Regions from separate parts of the Anaerobutyricum hallii genome, predicted to be linked through region 2. Evidence: predicted binding sites of a transcription regulator. Region 2 holds the regulator's gene; the other holds the start of a gene.
What was found. Region 2 encodes NrdR, which represses ribonucleotide reductase genes. Its sites were predicted from a motif close to CACAANATNTTGTG; they were not measured.
Positions count from the first base shown of each region.

Region 1 (9,420 bases), 1.4 Mb from region 2:
TCAGCCAGATCCGGAGAAGAAGCCGGATATGTTGCAGGGAATTATTGCTGTTCGTGAGTTACATCAGAAAGCAATTCTTGAAAGTGGACTTACTTGTGCGGATGAAATGCTGTATCCCGAAAACCATCGTTATGTTTCGGATCTGTTATCCTATGTTGCAATCGGAGCACGTTCTGTAGAGGATCAGCAGCATCGTCTGACAGCAAGCGGTGTAGGAATTCCTGTAGGAATGAAGAATCCGACAGGTGGAGATTTATCTGTTATGATGAATTCTATCACAGCAGCGCAGGGGCAGCATGTATTCCTCTATCGTGGATGGGAAGTACAGTCTCTTGGTAATCCTTATGCACATGCTTTATTAAGAGGATATGTAGATAAGCATGGTAAAACATACTCGAACTATCATTATGAAGATTTAAATGAACTTTTTGAATTATATCAGGAACATGAATTAAAAAATCCAGGTGTGATTATTGATACAAACCATGCGAATTCCGGTAAGCATTACCTTGAACAGATTCGTATTGCAAAGGAAGTACTGCATAGCTGCAGACTTTCTAAAGATATCAAAGGACTTGTAAAAGGTCTGATGATCGAAAGTTACATTGAAGATGGTAATCAGCCGATTGGTGGAGGATGTTATGGTAAGTCGATTACAGATCCTTGTCTTGGCTGGGAAAAGTCAGAAAGATTAATTTACGAAATTGCAGATTTACTATAATGTTGTAAATGGATTTCGGTGCTAATTACATAATTATTTATAAATGCTACAATTTAATAGACAGTATTTTAAAAATATCCGGTTTTTTTAAACCGGATATTGAATTTTATGGGGGAATTATGTAAAATGGTACCAAGGGTTGTTCTGTGATGTTGATTATGTTACAATAATTTTAAATAAGTCATTTTTGAGCCATAATCTTGTAATATAATTTTAACAACTAAGAATGAAAGGAAGATGTCGAATGCTTACAGGCAGATTACTGATTTTAAGCAAGAAAGAAGCAGAATGTAAAGAGATGACAGCTTATTTCGAAGATAGCGGTTATAATGTAATCTGGTGCACAGAATATGATGAAGCAGGAGAGATTCTTTCCAGAGGAAAGAACAAACCGGATCTGCTGATTTTTGATGTAGATATACCAAAACGGCGAGAATATGAGACAGTTGAGAAGATAAGAATGTATTCTGACATGGCTATTTTAATGTTGTCACAGGATGATAAGCTGGACAGTCAGTTATATGCCTATTCTAAGAAGATAGATGATTATATGGTAAAGCCGGCACCGTTACCGTTGATAGAGGCGCATGTAGAGGCAATCATACGAAGGACAGTGGAGAAGCGGAATGCAGTAGAAGCTGTAGGTGCCTTATCTATTGATTATGAAGGAAGAAAGATTTATCTTGCGGACAGACCGTTAAAGGTAACAGCGAAGGAGTTTGATTTACTGGAGTATTTTATAAAGCATAAAGGTATGATTTTATCCAGAGATAAGATTCTTGATTCTGTATGGGGATTTGATTATATTGGCGGGTACCGAAGCGTAGACACGCTGGTAAAGAAACTACGAGCGAAGTTAACTAAGGAATATCCTTATATTAAGACAGTTTATGGGGTTGGATACTGTTTTGATATTTAAGGATGATAAACTCACAATTGTAAAAGAGAGGAAGGCGAGAATAATGAAAGTGAAGCGAATTGTTAGTATATTCGCGGTATTATTGTTATGTGCATGTCTGATTACACCAATCAGCACAGATGCGGCTGCAAAGGTTCGTGTAAGAACCGTAAAGGGAGTAACAAGCTCTTATTCCGGTCGGATGAAGTACTGTTATGTGAACGGAAAGAAGATTGGGTTGACGAAGAATCCTATTTTTAAAAAGTCAGGCTCCTATATGGGACCGGTTGCAGCGATATTTAAAAACAGTGGTTTAAAAGTTAAGGTAACTACTAAGGGAAATAAAATGACACTGTCCTACGGTCCGAATACCGTTGTTCTAAAGGCAGATAGCAGAAAGGCTGTGACGAATGGCGTGAAAAGTCAGATGGGAGCGCCGGTTATTCATGGAACGTATACTGCTACCGGCAGAAGAAGATGGATTGTTCCGTTAAAGAGTGTATGTACACGATTAGGAATTAATTATAAGTTATCTGGTGGAAAGATTCGTATTTCAGGTACAACAAAGAGTAGTGCTTCTAATACAACAGCTCCGACGACAGAAGACAGAGGAACGGATACAACAGATAGTAAAGAAAAGATTAAGATTGTTATTGATGCCGGACATGGTGGTTCTGACTCAGGAGCTTCCGGGAATGGAATGGCAGAGAAGAATCTGACACTGGCAATCGTTCTTGCAGCAAAAAGATCTTTTGATAATGACAGCAGATTCCAGGTTTACTATACGAGAACAGCAGATACATACCCAAGTTTATCTCAGAGAGCGAACCTTGCTAACAATAGAGATGCAGATATGTTCCTCTGTGTTCATATCAATTCTGCAAGTGCTTCTGCACATGGGACAGAAACTTTGTGGAGTAAGAGCAGAAATTCTGTAACAGAGAAGAATGGCTTAACATCTAAAGAGCTGGCAACAGCAATGCAGAGTGCGGCAGTTGCAGCGACAGGATTTACGAACAGAGGATTAGTAGACCGTCCAAATCTTTACGTATTAAAACATACCAAGATGCCGGCATGTCTGATTGAATATGGATTTATCAGTAATAAAACGGAAGCGGCAAGAATGAAGGCAAATACAAGTGTGTACGGAAAAGCATTATATAATGCTGTTGTTAATTTGATGAAAAAAGAAGGCAGATATTAATAGAAGATTATTCATAGAGCATATTGATATTTGCAGAGAAAAATCATATAATGGGTATTGGCAAATCTCACAGCAAGATAATATTTTGTGTTGCTGTGAGATTTTTATGCGACTAAAACACAATATGTTGTATAAAGTATCATTGCATCATACAAAATTATGTGTTACAATGGCAATGCGTAATTTTTAAAAATTTATAATTGGAGTGTTGGTATGAAGATCATTAAAAGAAGTGGAATGGAAGTTGAATTTGATCGAAGTAAGATCATTGCAGCGGTTAAGCGTGCAAATAACAGCGTCGTAGAAGCAGAAAAAGTAAGTGACGAACAGGTAGAGAAGATTGCAGAGAATGTAGAAACTATCTGTGACGGAATGAATCGTGCTCTTAATGTAGAGGAGATTCAGGATTTAGTCGAGAATCAGATCATGAACCAGAAGGCATTCCGTCTGGCAAGTAATTATATTACTTACCGTTATAAAAGAGCGTTGGTTAGAAAGTCTAACTCTACAGATAAACAGATATTAAGTCTGTTAGAGTGCAATAACGAAGAAGTGATTCAGGAGAATTCTAATAAGAATCCAACAGTGAACAGCGTACAGAGAGATTACATGGCAGGTGAGGTAAGTAAGGATATCACAAGACGTTTCCTTCTTCCACCGGAAATCGTTGAGGCACATGAGAGTGGAGTGATTCATTTCCATGATTCTGATTATTTTGCACAGCACATGCATAACTGCTGTCTGGTGAATCTGGAAGATATGCTTCAAAACGGAACAGTGATCAGTGACGTTATGATCGAGAAGCCAAAGAGCTTTTCTACAGCATGTAATATTGCAACACAGGCAGTTGCCCAGATTGCAAGTTCCCAGTATGGCGGACAGAGTATTACACTTTCCCATCTGGTTCCTTTTGTGCAGATCAGTCGTGAAAAATATCGTCGAGATGTTCGCGCTGAATTTGAAGCAGAAGGTCTGGAAATGAATGAGCAGAAGATAAATGAAATCGCAGAAATGCGTGTAAGAAAAGAAGTAAAACAGGGTGTCCAGGTTATTCAGTATCAGGTAATCACATTGATGACAACAAACGGACAGGCTCCATTTGTTACGGTATTTATGTATCTGGATGAGGTAGAAGAAGGTCCGGCAAGAGATGACCTTGCTATGATCATCGAAGAGATGCTCAACCAGCGTATTCTTGGTGTTAAGAATGAAAAAGGTGTATATATTACACCAGCGTTCCCTAAGTTGATTTACGTTCTTGAAGAAGATAATATTCATGAAGGAAGTAAATACTGGTATCTTACAAAGTTAGCTGCCCAGTGTACAGCAAAACGTATGGTTCCGGATTACATTTCAGAGAAAATCATGAAGAAGTTAAAAGATGGAAACTGTTATCCATGTATGGGATGCCGTTCTTTCTTAACTGTATATCATGATGAGAATGATAAACCGAAGTTTTACGGAAGATTTAATCAGGGCGTAGTAACCATCAATTTAGTAGATGTAGCTTGTTCTTCTGGTAAGGATATGGAGAAGTTCTGGGAGATATTTGATGAGCGCCTTGAATTATGTCATGAGGCACTTATGTATCGTCATAACCGTTTAAAAGGAACACCATCTGACGTAGCTCCGATTCTCTGGCAGAATGGTGCATTAGCACGACTTAAAAAAGGTGAGACAATTGATAAACTTCTGTATAATGGATATTCGACTATTTCTCTTGGCTACGCAGGACTTTGCGAATGTACAAGATATATGACCGGAAAGAGTCATACAGACCCGGAAGCAAAGCCATTTGCACTTGAAGTAATGAAGCATATGAACGAAGCCTGTGCAAAGTGGAGAGAAGAAAGTCATATTGATTTCAGTCTTTACGGAACGCCACTTGAATCCACAACGTATAAGTTTTCCAGATGCCTTCAGGAACGTTTTGGTATTATTCCGGGAGTAACCGATAAGAATTATATTACAAACAGTTATCACATTCACGTAACAGAGGAAATCGATGCATTTGATAAATTAAGTTTTGAAGCACAGTTCCAGGAACTTTCTCCAGGAGGAGCGATCAGTTATGTAGAAGTTCCAAATATGCAGAATAACATTGATGCGGTATTAGCGGTTATGAAACATATTTATGACAACATTATGTATGCAGAGCTTAATACAAAGAGTGATTACTGCCAGTGCTGCGGTTATGAGGGAGAAATACAGATCATAAGCGATGAACATGGCAAGCTGATCTGGGAGTGTCCAAACTGCGGTAATCAGGATCAGGCAAAGATGAATGTAGCAAGAAGAACCTGTGGATATATCGGAACACAGTTCTGGAATCAGGGAAGAACACAGGAAATTAAAGAAAGAGTAATGCATTTGTAGACAAAACCGGAAGAGCGCCCATATCAAAGAGGGCGCTTTTTCCATTTCTTTATTTTTGACAGAGAGAAGATGAGAAGAGATGTTGATTATCTATCCATTTTCGCCCTAAAATATATAAAATAACGGATTGTAAATAGAGTGTGGATATTGTAAAATATAACTATTAACTAAACACATTTTAGAACAGACACTCTGTTTAATTTTTTGGAAGAGGTGATATATTATGTATTATGGTGAGATCAAGAAGTGTGATATTGCGAACGGACCCGGTGTCAGAGTGTCCCTTTTTGTAAGCGGATGTACGCATCATTGTAAAGGATGTTTTAACGAGGAAACATGGAGTTTTGAATTTGGACAGCCTTTTACAGCAGAAACAGAAGAGCAGATTTTAAAATTATTAGAGCCTTCGTATATATCAGGTCTTACAGTATTAGGCGGTGAGCCTATGGAATATATGAATCAGGAAGCCCTCCTTCCATTTCTTGAAAAAGTAAAAGAACGTTTTCCAGAAAAAACAATCTGGTGCTTTACAGGATATGTTTTTGAAAAGGATATTTTAAATAGAATGATTCCAAAGTGGAAGTATACAAAAAAGATGTTGGAACAGATTGACTACCTCGTAGACGGACCATTTGTAGAAGCGAAGAAGGATATTACACTCAGATTTCGTGGTTCTTCTAATCAGCGAATAATAGATGTAAAAAAGAGTCTTGAAACAGGCAAAGTTGTTCTATGGGAAGAACAGTAGAGCACATTAAGATAGTAGAAGAGGATTTAAGAAGGTTCCGTCGCAGTAACGGTCTAACGACCGTAACTGCCGACGGAACCTTCCTTTTTGGCTGTATCAAATTTACAAATTAAATTTATCCATGTTTATGTCTGGGAACTTTTTTTGGTACAGGGTCTTTTGTTGTGAGAAACTGCACAGCTATTCCTAAACTGCAGAGCGCAAGTGTTAACGTTGCACTTGAGTTTGTGGAAGAAAACTTTGTAATTCCCATATATTCTGCAACACCAGGAAGAAGTCCGGCAGCGGAAGAACCGCATACGATTGCGGAAGTAAGGATAATAACCGGACGCATATATTTTACAGCAAGTACGCCAACAATAAGCCCGGCAACTATGTTGATAAAGAACTGGATATCTCCTTCAAATGAAAATAATGTACCTGCAGCACTAAATGCAAAGGTAAAACACAGGATGAAAATTCCTATCCGGTAAATCCACAGGGCAAGAGCTGCAATGACCGCACCGCCAAGAATAATGCAGAGAACGGATGCAAAACCTTCGACATGAAGAAGCTGGGATGCAGCGATCTGGCCGATAAAGAGTCCAATGATGAAACCGGTAATACTCATAAAAACTTTGGACAGTTTATAACCAAAGAAACATCCAAGAAGAGCAAAGACAAGAGCAATTACAGAGCCAACGATCTTATAAGTGGTATCGGCTTCGGTTATGAGTCCGAGAAAACCATTATTAATAAAACTGTTCAGGCTGTCGCTGCTTCCGGAATTCAATGGAAGAGTGCCCATTAGGGAGCTGTAGTCAATATTTAACAGGGACAACATAAAAATACCTTCTTTCGTATTGGATTAAAAAAATTAGATTGTTTTTCATTTTTTATTAATGATGTTATTTTAAATTCTGTTTCTACTGATTTTTAGCTTAACATAATAAAGTATATTCTGCAATTTATTTCAGATAGAGTATTTTATAGATTTTTACGTGAAAAGATGATATGATAATACGAGTTGATTTGTAACTGTTTAAAGTTACATTTTAAAGTTACATTGTATAGATTGGGAAAGAGAGGAATTAGAGATGTCAAAGATTAGAACAAGATTTGCACCAAGTCCTACAGGAAGAATGCATGTCGGAAATCTTCGTACTGCTTTATATACGTATTTGATCGCAAAGCATGAAGGTGGAGATTTCGTTTTAAGAATAGAAGATACAGACCAGGGACGTTATTGTGAGGAAGCACTGGGTATTATTTACCGTACTTTAGAGGCAACAGGTTTAAAGCATGACGAAGGTCCGGATAAAGATGGCGGATTTGGCCCTTATGTTCAGAGTGAACGAGTGGCATCCGGTCTTTATATGGATTATGCAAAGAAACTTATCGAAAAAGGCGAGGCATATTACTGTTTCTGTGATCAGGAAAGATTAGATTCTTTAAAACAGAACGTAGGTGGAAAGGAAATCAGCGTATACGATAAACACTGCCTGTATCTTTCTAAAGAAGAAGTAGAAGCCAATCTGGCAGCAGGCAAGCCATTTGTCATTCGTGCGAATATGCCGAATGAGGGCGAGACTACATTCCATGATGAGATTTACGGAGATATCACACAGCCGAATGAAGAGCTTGACGATATGATCCTTATCAAATCTGACGGATATCCAACATATAACTTTGCCAATGTAGTAGATGATCATCTGATGCAGATCACACATGTTGTAAGAGGGAATGAATACCTTTCTTCTGCACCAAAATACACACATCTTTACAAGGCATTTGGATGGGAAGAACCAAAGTATATCCATTGTCCGTTAATTACAAATGAAGAACATCAGAAGCTTTCTAAGCGTTCAGGACATTCTTCTTATGAAGATTTAATCGAGCAGGGATTTGTTCCGGAAGCAGTTGTAAACTTTGTAGCCCTTCTTGGGTGGAGTTCACCGGATAACAGAGAAATCTTCTCTTTAGAAGAGTTAGTAGAAGCGTTTGACTATAAACACATCAGTAAGTCCCCAGCCGTATTTGACATGGTTAAGCTTAAATGGATGAACGGAGAATATTTAAAAGCAATGGACTTTGATACTTTCTACAAAATGGCAGAACCTTACATCAAAGAAGTCATCAAGAAAGATATAGATTTAAAGAAGATTGCAGCACTTGTTAAAACAAGAATCGAAGTATTCCCTGAAATCGGAGAGATGATCGACTTCTTTGAAGAAGTTCCGGAATACGATGTAGATATGTACACGAACAAGAAAAATAAAACAAATGCAGAGAAGTCTTTACCAGTATTACAGGAATTACTTCCAGTAATCGAAGCACAGGAAGACTTTACAAATGATGCATTATATCAGATGCTTCGTGGATTTGCAGATGAAAATGGTTACAAGCCAGGCTTCGTTATGTGGCCAGTTCGTACTGCTGTTTCTGGAAAGCGTATGACTCCAGGTGGAGCAACCGAAATTATGGAAATCATCGGAAAAGAAGAAACAGTAAGCAGAATGAAAGCTGCCATTGAGAAATTAAGCTAGAAATTCCAGGTTGTCAGCGCAGCTGACTGGATGAACAGACGCCCCAGAGACTTTCCAATACTGTCAAAATGCTCAGTAGTCGCTGCGAGTAAAATGCCTCGGTCGGCATTTTCACTTGCTCCGAGTCGCATTTTGACAGTATTGGAAAGTCTCTGGGACTGTTTTGTTTCAAGCCGATGAGTGGCGGACAATAGAATTTTTAATTCCTGTAATTTTGTTTTTATGATTATTTTGAAATATATTAACAATCATGTGCACCCTATTTCGGTAGAATCGCTGAGAGAGTAACTTAATATACCCTTATAGAAATAAGCAACTTAAAACATCAGTTTTTATTTTCAAATCTTTTTTGTCAGTCCGTCTGGATTCATCTCCTTATATCTTCCACAATCCTCTGTCTGATTCCCCTCCCCCTCCAACAATAAATTCTAGCCTAAAACACAGCCCACTGAAAAGTCCAGCCAAAACACAGAACTTCTAAAAAAGGATAATATAGAAAATGCGACTCGGAGCGCGTGAAAATGTCGCTCAAGGCATTTTGCTCGCAGCGACTACTGAGCATTTTCTACATTATCCTTTTTTAGAAGTTCGTCTGTCTTATTAAACCCTTTCAGAGGGCGTCTCGTTTGCCTGCGCAAACTAGAATTTGTCTCCTGTTCGAAGGAAGGATTTATAATTCTTTGTAAGCTTATTGATGTTTTGCGTGGTAATGGTAAAGTTACCCTCTGGATAAAGCGATTTTAGAGGATACTTTTTCTCCAGTTTTTTATACTCTGATGTATATTTTTTCTTGGATACTTTTTTGCCGTTAATTTTGTAAGAAATTTTTGGATTTACAATTTCTTCGAATTTTTTGAGTTTTGTTTCTTTTCCCTTTTTGTTAAAACGATAAAATGTTGAAATTGCGCCGTATCCATTAATCCATGCAGAATTACATGTGACAGATTT
Region 1 covers NZ_LT907978.1:35,166-44,585, forward strand. The annotation lists gene EHLA_RS00180 (3-deoxy-7-phosphoheptulonate synthase) at 1-721, shown strand, start outside; gene EHLA_RS00185 (response regulator transcription factor) at 966-1,640, shown strand; gene EHLA_RS00190 (N-acetylmuramoyl-L-alanine amidase family protein) at 1,684-2,823, shown strand; gene nrdD (anaerobic ribonucleoside-triphosphate reductase) at 3,037-5,199, shown strand; gene nrdG (anaerobic ribonucleoside-triphosphate reductase activating protein) at 5,423-5,947, shown strand; gene EHLA_RS00205 (DUF4203 domain-containing protein) at 6,063-6,770, opposite strand; gene gltX (glutamate--tRNA ligase) at 7,024-8,472, shown strand; gene EHLA_RS00220 (hypothetical protein) at 9,112-9,420, opposite strand, start outside.
Region 1: the regulator NrdR is predicted to act here: its motif matches at 2,942-2,955, upstream of nrdD (anaerobic ribonucleoside-triphosphate reductase).

Region 2 (9,420 bases):
TCCTGCCGCCATCCCACTGATAATCTGAATACCGTATCCAGTTAATTCAGAAGCAAATTCCCTCGCCATATTCCTTCCATATATAGTAGCTTTTCTTGCCCCTACCATCGCTAGAACAGGCTTTGAAAAATCAGGAAACCTTCCTTTATAATATAATAAATCTGGTGGCATATATAGTTGTTTTAATCGTTCCGCATACTCAGGAGATTCTCTGTGAATAAAAAAGATTCCCTCTTCCTGTAATCTTTGAACTTCTTTTTCTGATTTCTCCCGGTTTTTAGAAAACGGAAACCTTTCCCACTGTCTTTTTGTAAGAAATACTTTTATCTCAGAATCTGAAGCTTCATAAACATACCTTGGATGTGCAAAATACTCAAGAAGCTTCTTTCGTGTTTTCAGTCCTATCCCAGGAATATTAGCAAACCAATACCAATAAAAATCATTATCTTTCATTCAAATTCCCCTTTTCTTTCTGACGAAAATATAACGCTTCTTCCAAATGTCTGGCTCTTATATCCGGACTTTGTTCTAAATCCGCTATTGTTCTTGCAGTTTTTAAAATCTTAAAATAAGAACGTCCGGTAAGGGAAAAAGCAGAATATGCTTTCTTCATAAGTCTTTGTCCCTCTGCATCTAACTGGCAATACTGTTCTACTTCGCTTTTTGTCATGCGTCCGTTAAATATCGTAGAACTTTCCGCAAAGCGTTCCTTTTGTATTACCCATGCAGCGGAAACTCTTTTTTGAATAGAGGAAGAAGATTCTTCTTTAGAGGATGCGGTCAGTACATCATATCCAATCTCCTCACATCGTACAAATAAATCCATACGGTCAAGTATTGGTCCGCTGATTCTATTTTGATATCGGAGAATCTGCCTGCTTGTACAACGGCATTTATCCATGGGATAGTACCCACAAGGACATGCATTCGCCGCTATAATAAAAAGAAAATCCGCCGGAAATATTAAAGTTCTCTCTTGTCTGATAACTGAAATAGCATGATTCTCAAGAGGAATACGAAACATTTCTATTATCTCTCTTGCATATTCAGGAAATTCATCTAGAAAAAGGACTCCATGATGCGCTAGAGAAATCTCTCCCGGTTTTGGAACGATTCCTCCTCCAAACATTCCGGCTGCAGTAATTGCAAGGGACGGCGCACGAAACGGTCGTTTATTTATTAAGGTAAAACGTTCCTTTAAGAGTCCCTTTGCACTATAGATCATGGTCGTATCAATCATCTCTTCTTTTGTCATCTGTGGCATAATTCCTGATATACAGGATGCCAGCATCGTCTTCCCTACACCAGGTGGTCCGCCCAACATTAAATTATGATAACCGGCTGCTGCAATTTCCATCGCTCTTTTTGCCATGCTCTGTCCTTTCACTTCAGAAAAATCTGTTATCTGATTCCATTCCCCTAAATTCAGTGCAGCGTTATCTGTTATACTCTCATCTACACATACTATTCCTCTAATGTCAGCCTCTTTCTGCTGCGTAATCTCACCTGAATGTCTGTCTACTATATACCCATGGCGTAAGTAAGAATAGAGTTCTTCAAGACTTTGAAAGCTAACAACTTCCATCTGATCTACAAATGCTGCCTCCTCTATATTCTCTTTCGCAACGATACACCGATCTATTCCACTCTTTACAGCGGAAACAACGATTGGCAATACACCGGATATCGGTCGAATCTGTCCATTCAATGATAATTCTCCAATAAATAATGTATTCTTTACATATGTTTCCGGGATCAGATTCATTGCAAGAAGAATTGCTACTGCAACGGCAAGATCAAAAAAAGTCCCACACTTACGAAAATCTGCCGGCGCAAAATTAACTGATATTCTTTTCGGTGGCAATGCGATTCCTATATTATGAAGTGCTGTACGAACCCGTTCTTTTGATTCCTTTACTTCGTTTGATAAATATCCTGTCATATAAAAATTAGGAAGCCCATTACTAATATCTGCCTGTATCTGTACAATCTGCCCCTCTATCCCCTGTATCATTCCACTAAAAACTTCTGCTACCATTCCACTCTATCCTACTTTCTATTATTGTATATTCAGTAATATTTTGTAAATATAGGTTATTTATAGCATATTTTTTCCATATTTGCAATAATTTTTTTCATTTACAAAAGTATGGAATAAAGGCAGACTCCTAACATATCCTTGCGGAACTTTTTTTAAAACAAAAAACAGGTATCGAGAATACTTTCTCAAATACCTGTTCTGCTTATCAATGTTATTACTTCTGGATGTTCTCTCCACTATCTAACATCTTCTTTAACTCATTCATAAAAGTTCCTACATCCTTAAACTCACGATATACCGAAGCAAAACGTACATATGCTACCTGTTCGAGAGTCTTTAGATGCTCCATAACAACTTCTCCGATCTGTTTACTTTCAATCTCTTTATATTCTAAATTAAACAGTTCATTCTCAATCTGATTCACCATCTGTTCAATCTGTTCTACAGATATCGGCCTCTTATGGCAGGCACGTAAAATTCCGGACATAATCTTAGAACGATCGTAAGGTTCTCTTGTTTTATCTTTCTTTATCACTGTGAGAGGCATAATCTCTACTCGTTCGTATGTAGTAAATCGCTTTCCACATTCATCGCAAAGTCTTCGCCGTCGTATGGATGAATTATCATCTGCAGGTCTTGAATCGATTACACGGGTATTATCCAATCCACAAAATGGGCACTTCATATCTTATCCTCCAGTATTCTAGCTTTTATGATTTCATTTATTGTGCCGACTATTATAACAGAAAACCTATTATTTTACAAGACATTTCTTTTCATCGATATCGACAAGAATACTATCAACTCCCACTCGGATTACTGCTCCAACCGGAATCCGATATTCCGATTTCTTTCCAATACATCCGCAATATTTTCCACCCGTAGGCACATAAATATCTGTAACACAAAATCTGCATACATCAATTTCTAAATCTCCCACACAACCAAGGCGATGACCATTTTTACAGTTAATCACATCTTTATTTCCAAGTTCCCAAAAACGCATAAAAAAAGCCCTTTCTTTTATTTTATGAGGGCTTTTTTGAATAATTCTATTTTCATGACTTGAATGTTCTTTTTATATCTCATACTGTTCATTAAGATGCAGCTTCATCCACTGCAAAATATCTATATATACAGCTTCTTTCCTTACTTCATCACAAATATTATGCCGCATTCCTTTATAAAGCCGCATTTCCACTCGATGACAGCTATCTTCCAGATAGCGGTGTACTTCTTCAATCCCTTTTCCAAAGTTACCTATCGGATCTTCCTGTCCTCCAATCAGCATGATCGGAATCTCTATATTTACAGAGCGGTACCACTTTTTAGAAGAAACAAGTGCAAGCATTTTTAAGATATCTTCATAAGCTGCTACAGTAATCGGGACGTATTCTTCGTAAATTCTTGAACAGTTCTTTCGTTCTTTTTCATCTTCTACAAGCCACGAACAATTATCCCTCTCTCTTAGAAAATGATGGTTCAAACGCTTTTCTAAATCTTTTTGAAGATAAACACTTTTATGTTGTGCTCCCAGAATCCGCTTTAATATTGCGATAAATAAAAGCCTTCTGCGGCAATATTTCCGTCTTCCGCTAGTTCCAGATAAAATTACACCATTGATTCCCTTTTCATGAATACAATCCATTCGGACGATCAACGAACCCATGCCATGCCCATATATAAAATACGGAACATCCGGATATTCCTTTTTCATGTAATGTGTTAACTTTTTTGTATTTTTTATCAGATAAGCCCAACCATTCTTTTCACCAAAATATCCATAGTCTTCTTTCTTGGAAGAACGTCCATGTCCAATATGATCGCATCCACACACCATAATTCCATGATCAGTAAAAAAGCGGATAAAACTTTCATTCCGTTCTATACAATCTCCAAAATCATGCACGATCTGTATGATTGCTCTAAGATCTGTTTCTGGTTCGTAAATATAATAATGTATTCTGTTTATATGATCTGAACTCTGATAGGTTCCAGTAAATTTCTGATAAGCCATACGAAAGCCTCCTAGCTTGTCTGCTTCAACAGCAGATTTCTTTTCCAAACTACTATACAGGAAAAATGTGAAGAAAAAAAGATGATTTCTCTTGCATTTTCGTTAAGAGAAATCATCTTTTCTTTCGTTTTTATTAAATTTCTTACATTTTATCTAGACTATAGTCTGATCTATACGGACTAAAGAATAATCTTTGCAGGACATTTCTCTGCACACTTTCCACATCCTGTACATTTACTGTAATCAATTTTAGCAATATTATTTTCAACAGTAATTGCATCTGCTTCACAGACACGAGTACACATCTTACATCCGATACATCCTGCTGAACATACTTCTTTTACTGCTTTACCAAATTCTTTGGAACTGCACTGTACTTTGTGAGGAGCTGCATATGGAACAAGCTCAATTAAAGACTTCGGACAAGTTGCAACACATTTACCACAAGCAACACATTTTTCCTTATCCACTACTGCAACACCGTTAATTACATGAATGGCATCGAAGTCACAAACTTTCACACAGCTTCCAAAGCCTGTACATCCAAAACTGCAGGCTTTTGGTCCGCCACCAGGTACACTCATGGCAGAAACACAGTCTTCATTTCCTGAATATTTATATTTAGACTTTGCTTTATCACAGGTACCTGCACATTTTACAAATGCAACCTGTTTTTCACCTGCATCCGCTTCTACACCCATGATTGAAGCAATTTTATCTGCTACTGGCTGTCCGCCTACCGGACATGCACCCACCGGAGCGTCTCCGGCTGCAATTGCCTTAGCGAGGGCATCACATCCGGCAAAACCACAACCACCACAGTTGTTTCCCGGAAGGCACTCTCTTACAGCAACTTCTTTTTCGTCTACCGGCACTTTAAATTTCTCGGAAGCAATGCCCAGGAGAATGGAAATAACAAGTCCGGTTCCGCCGACAACTACTGCCGCAAGAATAATTCCACTTATACTCATTTTTATTCCTCCTAATTAAATGATTCCTGAAAAACCAAAGAATGCAATAGACATAAGTCCTGCTGTTACCATTACGATAGGCATTCCCTGCCAGGACTCTGGAATGTCGTTGTATTCCATTTTTTCACGAATTCCAGCCAGGATAACAATAGCAATTGTAAATCCGACAGAAATACCAAAACCATAAACTACAGACTGTAAAATATTATATCCATACTGTACAGAGTTTAAAGCTACACCAAGTACAGCACAGTTTGTTGTGATCAGAGGAAGATATACACCCAGAGATTCATACAAAGCTGGCATAGATTTCTTTAAAAACATCTCTACGAACTGTACAAGAGCTGCAATAACAAGGATAAAAACGATCGTCTGCAAATAAGTTAACCCAAGTGTTGCAAGAATAAATTTATAAATTAATGATGTCACTAAAGAAGCAATTGTGATAACAAAAATTACAGCTGCTCCCATTCCACCGGCAGTCTCTACCTTTTTGGATACTCCGAGGAAAGGACATAATCCTAAAAACTGGCTCAGTACAACGTTATTAACGATAGCTGCACTGATAATCAATAATATTAATTCTTTCATAATCCTTCCCCTTTCTATTTATTCTCTGCTTTCTCATCAGAAGCAGTTTTTGTTTCTTCTTTTTTATTGTCTACGGACATATCAAAGAAACTCTTACTTGAACAGCAGGTATTACCACAGGAAGAGCAGTCACCACATCCTGCAGGGATCTCTTCCATTTCGCCATTCTTTACTTTGCGGTTCATAATCTTGTTTCTTGCAGCTACTAAGCAGGCAAGTACAAAGAATGCACCAGGTGCAAGAATGAAAATAGTGATCGGTGTATAGAAAGATTCTGCCAAAACAGTTTTTCCAAAAATTGTTCCTGCACCAAGTAATTCACGAAATGCACCTAAAATAGTAAGGGACAGTGTAAATCCAAGACCCATTCCAAGACCATCAAAGAAGGAAGAAACAGGACCGTTTTTACTTGCATAAGACTCTGCACGTCCTAAGATAATACAGTTAACTACAATTAACGGAATATATACACCAAGAGCATCATTTAACGCTGGTACATATCCCTGTAAAAGGAACTGTACTACTGTAACTAAGGATGCAATAATTACAATGTATCCAGGAATACGAACTCTATCCGGAATAAAATTACGGAGAATAGAGATAATCATATTAGAAAACATTAATACTACTGTTGTGGAAAGTCCCATACCTGCACCGTTGATTGCGGATGTTGTTACCGCAAGTGTAGGACACATACCTAAAATAAGAACTAAAGTAGGGTTTTCTTTAATAATACCATTATAAAGTCTTTCTAAAGCGCTATTATTTTTCATCTTAGTTACCTCCTTCTAATGACTGGAAATAAGCAAGACAGCTATTCATAGCACCAGTAACTGCTTTACTTGTGATAGTCGCACCGGAAATGGCATCGATTTTCGCGTCATCACCGGAACCAGAACCGTCTTTTACAACGGAGAAAGATTCTACTTTCTTTCCTGCAAACTGTTTACCCCAGCTAGGATCATCCTTGGCTTTCATACCAAGACCTGCTGTCTCACTGATAGAGAGTACAGAATATCCACTTACCGTTCCATCAGACTGGATACCAACAGTAAGCTGGATGTCTCCACCATATCCCTTAGAGGTTGTAATATTGAAAATATAACCAAGTGCCTCCCCAGAAGCATCTACTGCTTCTACTGCGGAAGAAATAACATCACTGTCATGTCCTTCAATTGGATTCTCGTTTGCTGCAATAATCTTAGAAGCTGCTTCTTCGGAAAATCCATCAACTTCTTTAAAGTCACTTGCCTTTGGAAATACTGTTTTATAAGCTTCCATCTGTGCCTTTGCTTCCTGATCAGCAATCGGTCCCTTTGTGATTCCATATACTGCACCGAGAACAAGACCTGCAACGACGGTAATAATAACGAGTTTTAAAGCATCTTTTATTAAAGCGTTCATTATTTTTTACCTCCTTTTCCAAATGCGGTAGGAGTTGTAACTTTTTCAATTAATGGCACTAACAGGTTACAGAAGATGATCGCATAAGATACGCCCTCTGCAGAACCACCGAATAAACGGAAGATTCCTGTCAGAATACCAAGTAAGATACCAAATATAAGCTGTCCCTTTGGTGTAATAGGGGATGTAACATAGTCTGTTGCCATGAAAAATGCACCAAGCATTAATCCGCCACCACACAACTGCTCTGCGAGATATGTCATATCGAATCCCTGTCCGCCAAAAAGAAGAACAAAGATACCAAGTGTTACAATATAACATACAGGAATTCTCCAGCTTATGATTTTCTTTGCAATCAGATAAATTCCACCAAGAATTAATAAGATAGCAGAAGTCTCACCAATTGTACCAGCGGTATTACCAAGGAACATTGCCTTTAAGTTTACAGCTTCTCCTGCCTTTAAAGCTGCAAGAGGGGTAGCACTTGTTGTTGCATCAAAGCTTCCGCCAAATCCCTTATAAGAGAAATCTGTCATAATTCCCGCAAAAGAAATTAATAAGAAACAACGTGCTCCAAGTGCAGGGTTCATAAAGTTCTGACCCAGACCGCCAAAAAGCTGTTTTACAACAATAATCGCAAATAATCCACCGATAACCGGAATCCAGAATGGTACTTCCGGTGGAAGGTTTAATGCTAATAATAAACCGGTAAGTGCTGCACTGAAATCTTTAACAGTTACTTTCTGGTGCATACAACGCTGCCATACATATTCTGCAAGTACACAGACAGCAACACAGATTACTGTGTTGATAATTGCTTTTACTCCAAAATTCCAGAAACCAAATAAAGTAGCTGGAAGAAGAGCAATAATTACATCGAGCATAATGCTATGTGTAGAAGCCTTATCCCTTACATGAGGATTGGCTGACACGTTATAAAATTGTTCGTTCATTTTTTCACCTCTCCTTATGCTATTTCTTCTTTCTACGAAGAGCCATCGCTTCACGACGCCCTGTCTTCATAGACTGGGTTAATCTTCTCTTTGCCGGGCAGATGTAAGAACAGCATCCACATTCAACACATTCACATCCGTTCAGCTCGTCAAATAATGCAAAATCTCCATGATCCGCGATCTCTGAAAGCTTTGTAGGCATAAGACCTGCAGGACAAACAGAAATACAACGACCACAGCGAATACAGTTACTTGGTTCACATGCGGCAACTTCGTCTTTTGTAAAACATAAAAGAGAAGAGAACGTTTTTGCGCAAGGAACATCTAATGTAGATAAGGCCATACCCATCATAGGACCACCAGAAATCACTTTCTCTGGCTGAGACTTAAATCCACCGGCTGCTTCTACTAATTCTGCTGCATTTGTTCCATTTTTCACCTTGAAGTTACCAGGATTTTTAATGGCATCTCCCGTTACTGTTACCACTCTCTCGTAAAGAGGTTTTCCAAGGGTAATTGCCTCATGAATGGCAATTGCTGTTGCAACATTATCTACGATACATCCTGCATCTGCCGGAAGCATAGAGGAATTAATTGCACGACCTGTCACAGCATAAATTAAAGAACGCTCTGCACCCTGTGGATACTTTGTCTTTAATGCTGCTACTTCAATATGGCTTTCACTTTTACACATTTCTGTCAACTTAGCAATCGCTTCTGGCTTATTATCTTCAATACCGATAACACCTTTTGCTTTCGGGAATAAAGAAAGCATAATATTAAGACCAGAAATAAGCTGTTCAGGAATTTCCATCATACAACGATAATCTGCAGTGATGTATGGCTCACATTCTGCAGCATTAATAATGATCGTATCAATTTTGTCCGGTTCCTTTGGAGACAGCTTTACATGCGTAGGGAAACCGGCACCACCAAGTCCGACAATACCCGCTTCTTTTACTGCATTGATAATTGCTTCATTTGTTTTTTCTGTTACTGGTTGAAAAGAAACAGTTTCATACTCGCCATCATTCTCTACAACAACAGCGTTTACCTTATTACCGGAAACTGTCATTCTAGGTTCAATCTTCTTTACCGTTCCAGAAACAGAGCTATAGATGTTGGCAGAAACAAATCCTCCAGCCTCCGCGATTTTCTGACCGACTAATACTCTGTCACCTTTCTTTACACAGGCAACGGCAGGAGCACCAATGTGCTGACTTAAAGGGTATACCAGCTCTCCCTGTGGTAAATATTCAGTAATTGGTTTATCTTTACTTAACTCTTTACCATCATACGGATGAAGGCCACCTTTAAATGTTAGTAGTCCCATTTTTTTACCTTCTTTCTAAAATTTTTTAAATCAAATAGTTCATGCACAATATCGTAAGTTTTCGCATAGATTCTTACAAAAGCATTTCAAATTTGATATAAAATTCATTC
Region 2 covers NZ_LT907978.1:1,438,454-1,447,873, reverse strand. The annotation lists gene dprA (DNA-processing protein DprA) at 1-453, opposite strand, end outside; gene EHLA_RS06620 (YifB family Mg chelatase-like AAA ATPase) at 443-2,038, opposite strand; gene nrdR (transcriptional regulator NrdR) at 2,256-2,726, opposite strand; gene EHLA_RS06610 (YlmC/YmxH family sporulation protein) at 2,796-3,047, opposite strand; gene EHLA_RS06605 (alpha/beta hydrolase) at 3,120-4,058, opposite strand; gene EHLA_RS06600 (RnfABCDGE type electron transport complex subunit B) at 4,238-5,029, opposite strand; gene rsxA (electron transport complex subunit RsxA) at 5,045-5,620, opposite strand; gene rsxE (electron transport complex subunit RsxE) at 5,635-6,393, opposite strand; gene EHLA_RS06585 (RnfABCDGE type electron transport complex subunit G) at 6,395-7,024, opposite strand; gene EHLA_RS06580 (RnfABCDGE type electron transport complex subunit D) at 7,024-7,977, opposite strand; gene rsxC (electron transport complex subunit RsxC) at 7,997-9,310, opposite strand.